Microbulbifer sp. GL-2: one gene and its partner. The main gene of each other region encodes a partner of the protein of the gene in region 2 in a complex. Links are inferred from orthologs where the notes say so. Each region holds a gene or a part of one and is shown on either strand. Other genes may lie near its edges.

Region 1 (3,418 bases), 2.3 Mb from region 2 along the record:
CCAGAACACCGTTCTTCATCTGCTCTTCGATACCTTTCTGCACCGCCGGAATATATTCCTTCGGTACCGCACCGCCCACAATTTCGTTAACGAATTCCAGACCTTCCTGAGACTCGTCTTCTGCGGGCTCGAACTTCACCCATACGTGACCGTACTGACCACGACCACCGGACTGACGAACGAACTTACCTTCGATCTCAGAGGTGTTGCGAATGGTCTCGCGGTAGGCCACCTGAGGCTTACCGATGTTCGCCTCAACACTGAATTCACGGCGCATACGGTCAACGATGATGTCCAGGTGCAACTCACCCATTCCGGAGATGATGGTCTGGCCAGTTTCTTCGTCGGTTTTCACACGGAAAGACGGGTCTTCCTGGGCCAACTTGCCCAATGCGATACCCATTTTTTCCTGGTCCGGCTTGGACTTAGGCTCAACCGCTACAGAGATTACCGGCTCTGGGAACTCCATACGCTCCAGAACAATCTTGTTGCTCTCGGAACACAGGGTGTCACCAGTAGTTACATCTTTCAGGCCGATCGCGGCAGCAATATCACCTGCCAGTACTTCTTTGATCTCCTGGCGGTCGTTAGAGTGCATCTGCACCATACGACCAACACGTTCTTTCTTCATTTTTACGGAGTTGTACACCGCAGTACCGCTCTCCAGCTTACCGGAGTAAACGCGGAAGAAAGTCAGGGTACCAACGAAGGGATCGGTAGCAATTTTGAACGCCAGCGCAGCGAACGGTGCATTGTCGTCAGCTTCGCGGCTCTCAACAGTTTCGCCATCTTCCAGAGTACCTTCGATCGCCTTAACTTCAGTCGGCGCCGGCAGGTATTCAATAACTGCGTCCAGCACAGCCTGTACACCCTTGTTCTTGAACGCAGAGCCGCCCAGAACCGGTACGATTTCGTTGGCCAGAGTAAGCTGACGGATTGCTGCCTTGATTTCTTCTTCGGTCAGCTCACCCTCTTCCAGGTACTTTTCCATCAGCTCTTCGCTGGCTTCGGCCGCAGCCTCTACCAGGTACTCGCGCATCTCGTCGCACTCATCCTGCATCTCAGCGGGAATGTCAGCGTATTCGAAAGTCATGCCCTGGTCGGCTTCATTCCACAGAATGGCCTTCATCTTCACCAGGTCGACAACGCCTTTAAACTCGTCCTCAGCACCGATAGTCATTTGCAGAGGGACAGCGTTTGCGTTCAGGCGGTCTTTAAGCTGGCTTACTACGCCGCGGAAGTTAGCACCGGCGCGGTCCATCTTGTTGACGAATACCATGCGCGGTACTTCGTATTTGTTCGCCTGACGCCAAACGGTTTCAGTTTGAGGCTGAACACCAGAGGAGCCACACAGCACAACAACAGCACCGTCGAGTACACGCAGGGAGCGCTCAACTTCGATGGTGAAGTCAACGTGTCCTGGAGTGTCAATAATGTTTACACGGTGCTGATCGAACTGCTGCTGCATGCCAGCCCAGAAACAGGTCGTTGCAGCGGAAGTAATGGTAATTCCACGCTCTTGCTCCTGCTCCATCCAGTCCATGGTGGCGGCGCCTTCGTGCACCTCACCAATTTTGTGGGACAAGCCGGTGTAGAAGAGTACGCGCTCTGTAGTGGTAGTTTTACCAGCGTCTACGTGGGCGACGATACCGATATTGCGGTAACGTGTGATAGGCGTTTTACGTGCCACAGTTGTATCCTCGATATAACGGCAAAAGGCAGCCTGGAAATTTCCGTGCTGCCTTTCGGTATTAATTTCCGATGTTGGTAATCATCAGACTTAGAAGCGGTAGTGAGAGAACGCCTTGTTGGCTTCCGCCATACGGTGTACATCTTCACGCTTCTTGACTGCGCCGCCCTTGTTTTGAGCCGCATCAATCATTTCATTGGCCAGGCGCTGGGCCATGGACTTCTCACCGCGCTTACGGGAGAACTCTACCAGCCAACGCATTGCCAGAGCCGTACGGCGCGAGGGACGCACTTCTACAGGCACCTGATAAGTCGCACCACCAACACGGCGGGACTTTACTTCCACCATAGGCGCGATATTTTCCAAAGACTCTTCAAATACTTCGATCGGGTCTTTGTTCAATTTTTCAGAAATAGTATCAAGGGCACCGTATACGATACGCTCTGCTACTGATTTCTTGCCGCTGATCATGACGTGGTTCATGAACTTGGCCAGTGTGACGTTCCCGAACTTGGGGTCGGGCAGTACTTCGCGCTTAGCGACTACTCGTCTTCTCGGCATAGGAATTGCCTCTCTTCAGGGTTAATCTGAGACGCCGCCGTAAAACTTTACAATCCGGCGAGCTCAGCCTTACTCCGGTTGGAAACCGAAACGCAAATCGTTAAAGGTGATTAACCTTTAGGACGCTTGGCGCCGTATTTAGAACGGCCCTGCTTGCGGTCGTTTACGCCGGCACAGTCAAGTGCACCGCGTACAGTGTGGTAGCGCACACCCGGCAGGTCTTTTACACGACCGCCGCGAATCAGCACCACGCTGTGCTCCTGCAGGTTGTGGCCTTCACCACCGATGTACGAAGTTACTTCGAAACCATTGGTGAGACGCACACGGCAAACCTTGCGCAGTGCGGAGTTCGGCTTCTTCGGTGTAGTGGTGTACACACGAGTGCAAACTCCACGACGCTGCGGGCTAGCCTGCAGGGCGGGAACGTCGCTTTTTTCGACTTTGCGTTTTCTCGGCTTACGAACCAACTGGTTGATCGTTGCCATTAAAAATCACTCCAAAAATAAAATGCCCCCACCTCTAACAGTGAGGGCCTGTCGTCTGTGTGTAACGCCGACCCGGAAGTCGGACGAAACACCCCACATCAGCGGGGGCCGCATTCTATAAGCGACAACCCGCCTAGTCAATCGGCGACAGAAGTAAGTGCTTACATCACAGACAGTCGCCAATCTTACTCGGCACCGAAGTGCCTGGGCATACCCCACCCCGCCACAAGGACGGGATGGGTATACGCCTTATTCGCCAGAGGACTTCAGAGCCTCGGTCAATGCAGCTTCCACCTCTGCTGCGGAAGGCCCTTCGCCGAAGCTCTCTTCCAACTGCAGGCTGCGCTTGCGCTTGCGCTCGGCATGGTAGGCCAGACCGGTACCCGCCGGGATCAGGCGACCCACAACCACGTTTTCTTTCAGGCCGCGCAGGCTGTCTTCCTTGCCGGTTACCGCCGCTTCGGTCAGGACGCGGGTGGTCTCCTGGAAGGAGGCTGCAGACAGGAAGGACTCGGTGGCCAGAGACGCCTTGGTGATACCCAGCAACAGACGCTCGAACTGGGCAGGCTGCTTGTTCTCGGCACGCAGCTGCTCGTTCTCTTCGATCACGCGCTGGTATTCAACCTGGTCGCCCTTAATGAAACCGGAATCACCCATTTCGGTGATTTCCACTTTGCGCAGC
Region 2 (2,933 bases):
TGGCCCTGTACCTTCCACCAAGAAGGCACTTAAGAAGGCGGGCCTGACTATCAGTGATATTGACAAAGTTGAGCTGAATGAGGCGTTTGCAGCTCAGGCATTGCCAGTGCTGAAGGATCTCGATCTGCTCGAGCAGATGGATGAGAAGGTCAACCTATACGGCGGCGCTATCGCCCTGGGGCACCCCTTCGGCTGCTCCGGCGTGCGTATTACGGGCACTCTCCTGAGCGTAATGCAAAATGAGGGTGGCAGCCTGGGTGCATCCACCATGTGTATCGGGCTCGGTCAGGGTATCACCACGATCGTAGAACGGGTATAAAGCTCCCCCGGCTGTTAAAAAGGCGCCCAAGTGGCGCCTTTTTTAATTTTGTGAGATTTCTGTTCGGCAAGATGTTGAAGCCTTTAAAATGCTGTGGCACAATCTGCACCCCTTGTCGCAATGGGCTCTTGTTTTGAGCTGAAACCTTTTACATTTCAAAGGGTTAGCGGCAAAGAAGGTTTTGGGGACGTGGTGAAATTGGTAGACACGCCAGATTTAGGTTCTGGTGCCGAAAGGTGTGGGAGTTCGAGTCTCCCCGTCCCCACCAAATTAAAAACTTTGGAGTCCGCATGACTTACCCTGGAGGGGTGAGTGCGGGCTCCTTGTATTTGGCGCTGGCCGGTAATTGCTTTGCAGTTTAAGTGGCTATGCCATACGAGGCAGCCGGTAATTTCCTGGTGCCCGGTATTCGTTGGCGCTGCGGCGCGATAAAAGAGATAGTCTCACGAGGATAAACATGCAGGTTTCCATCGAAACTACTTCCGGTCTGGAGCGTCGTTTAACGGTTAATTTGCCGGCGGAAATCGTCGATAAAGAAGTGGACAAGCGTCTCCAGCAGGCCGCCAAAACTGTTCGCGTAAATGGCTTCCGTAAGGGTAAGGTGCCCTTGAAAGTTGTGCGTCAGCGCTTTGGTGCCGGTGTCCGTCAGGAAGTGCTCGGCGAGGTTATGAGTCGCTCTTTTTCCGACGCAGTTCAGAAAGAAGAGTTGAAGCCTGCGGGTCAGCCCAGCATTGAAGCTAGGCAGACAGCTGCTGGCGAAAACCTGGAATACGTTGCCACTTTTGAAGTCTATCCTGAGGTGGAGCTGTCTGAACTGGCAGAAATCAGCGTAGAGCGCCCGGTTGCCGCGGTAACGGATGCTGATGTTAATAACATGATTGACGTGTTGCGCAAGCAGCAGTCCTCCTGGAAAGACACCAAGCGCAAAGCGCAAAAGGGTGACCGTGTTGTTATCGATTTCATAGGCCGCAAAGACGGCGAAGAGTTTGAGGGTGGTAAAGCAGAAGGCCACCAGCTGGTACTCGGTTCTGGCCAAATGATTCCCGGTTTTGAGGATGGCATTCTGGGTATGAAGCCCGGTGAGGAAAAAGACCTGGATCTGACCTTCCCGGAAGACTATCAAGCTGAAGAGCTGCGTGGTGCTGCGGTAACTTTCAATATTAAAGTAACTGCCTCTGAAAAACCTGAGCTGCCTGAACTGAACGAAGAGTTCTTCATAGCTTATGGTGTTCAAGAGGGCGGTGAAGAGAAGTTCCGCGAGGAAGTTCGCAACAATATGGAGCGTGAACTGAAAAATGCCGCTCTGAATAAAGTTAAGACCCAGGTGATGGACCAGTTGTTTGAAAAGCATCCGGTTGAATTGCCGTCCGCACTGGTTGCCGGCGAAGTCCGCACTCTGCGCGGTCAAATGGTTCAACAGTTCGGCGGTCAGATTAAAGCTGAAGATGCCGAGCGAATGCTGCCAGATACCATGTTTGAAGAGCAGGCCAAGCGTCGTGTAGTGTTGGGTCTTGTTGTGGGTGAGATTGTTAAGCAGAATAACCTGTCTGTAGATGCAGACCGCGTAAAAGCGAAGGTTGAAGAGCTGGCATCCACTTATCAGCAGCCGGAAGAAGTGGTTGAATATTACTATAACAACCGTGAACTATTGTCCGGTGTTGAGTCTGTGGTACTGGAAGATCAGGTTGTCGATTTCGTACTGAACGCTGCGAAAGTTGAAGAGGTGGAAAGCACCTACGACGACGTAATCAAGCCGCAGAAGCAGGGCTGATACCCTCTCTCTCAAGAATGCGCTGGCGCCTGACTTTGTCGGGCGTCGCAGCATCTCCTTCCTTTTTGCCGGCTGGCTTTATCTGGCCCGACCGGTTAAGCTCTGAAAACGAATTTTTCAGCATGGGCGATAGTCGCCTATTTGCTGTGCTGCCGAAAACGCCACAAAAGGAAGCAATGGTACCTATGGCACGAATTGATTATCCCCAAGCCTCGATCGATCCTTCAGCAAGCGGTTTGGTACCCATGGTGGTGGAGCAAACTGCCCGGGGTGAGCGTTCATTTGATATCTATTCCCGCCTGCTCAAAGAGCGGATTATTTTCCTGGTTGGACCAGTTGAAGACCATATGGCTAACTTGGTCGTTGCTCAGCTGCTGTTCCTGGAGGCTGAGAACCCCGATAAGGATATCCACCTGTATATCAACTCTCCGGGAGGCTCTGTGACTGCTGGCATGTCAATTTATGACACCATGCAGTTTATCAAGCCTGATGTAAGCACCATGTGTATCGGTCAGGCGTGTAGCATGGGTGCCTTCCTGCTAACCGCAGGTGCTCAAGGTAAACGCTTTGCCACACCAAATTCTCGGGTGATGATCCACCAGCCCAGTGGTGGAGCTCAGGGGCAGGCAAGTGATATCCATATCCAGGCGCAGGAGATCCTGAAGATCCGCCATCGGCTCAATGAACTGATGGCTCATCACTCCGGCCGCCCGGTCAGTGATATTGAGCGGGATACTGAGCGAGACCACTTTTTAAGTGCCGATGAGGCCAAGGAGTATGGTTTGGTGGACGATGTTATGTCCCATCGCCAGGCACTGCAAAAATAGAATTTCAACGAAAAAA

Evidence for each region.
Region 1: the proteins of tig (region 2) and rpsG are in contact, whole or in part, in a crystal structure (PDB 3GTY), measured with the Thermotoga maritima proteins. The link is inferred for Microbulbifer sp. GL-2 from one-to-one orthologs. Residues at the interface, in WP_004081061.1 of Thermotoga maritima: Glu122, Val124, Val129, Leu130, Tyr133, Glu188, Gly259, Ile262, Tyr263, Glu266, Ser270, Glu273, Gln274, Glu277, Arg308, Gln311, Ile312, Ser315, Tyr316, Glu325, Arg329, Arg336, Leu363, Phe366, Trp367, Arg373, Leu377, Arg381, Leu384, Glu387; in WP_004081843.1 of Thermotoga maritima: Lys34, Lys52, Lys55, Glu59, Arg62, Gln63, Glu66, Asn67, Lys69, Val71, Arg95, Ala109, Lys110, Lys111, Gly112, Arg113, Pro114, Glu117, Glu121, Ile124, Ala125, Tyr127, Asn128, Asn129, Thr130, Gly131, Lys135, Asp139, Arg142, Met143.

What each region holds. Positions count from the first base shown.
Region 1 is NZ_AP019807.1:962,151-965,568, forward strand. Bases 517-3,418 are described here. They hold rpsG (30S ribosomal protein S7), read right to left. Parts: upstream 2,252-3,418; coding sequence 1,781-2,251; downstream 517-1,780. Other genes in these bases: fusA (elongation factor G), read right to left, coding at 517-1,690; rpsL (30S ribosomal protein S12), read right to left, coding at 2,362-2,736; rpoC (DNA-directed RNA polymerase subunit beta'), read right to left, coding at 2,986-3,418. In the rest of the region: more of fusA, read right to left, coding at 1-516.
Region 2 is NZ_AP019807.1:3,306,922-3,309,854, forward strand. It holds tig (trigger factor), read left to right. Parts: upstream 1-776; coding sequence 777-2,090; downstream 2,091-2,933. Other genes in the region: fadA (acetyl-CoA C-acyltransferase FadA), read left to right, coding at 1-319; clpP (ATP-dependent Clp endopeptidase proteolytic subunit ClpP), read left to right, coding at 2,276-2,917. UniProt on the Bacillus subtilis protein: Involved in protein export. Acts as a chaperone by maintaining the newly synthesized protein in an open conformation. Functions as a peptidyl-prolyl cis-trans isomerase.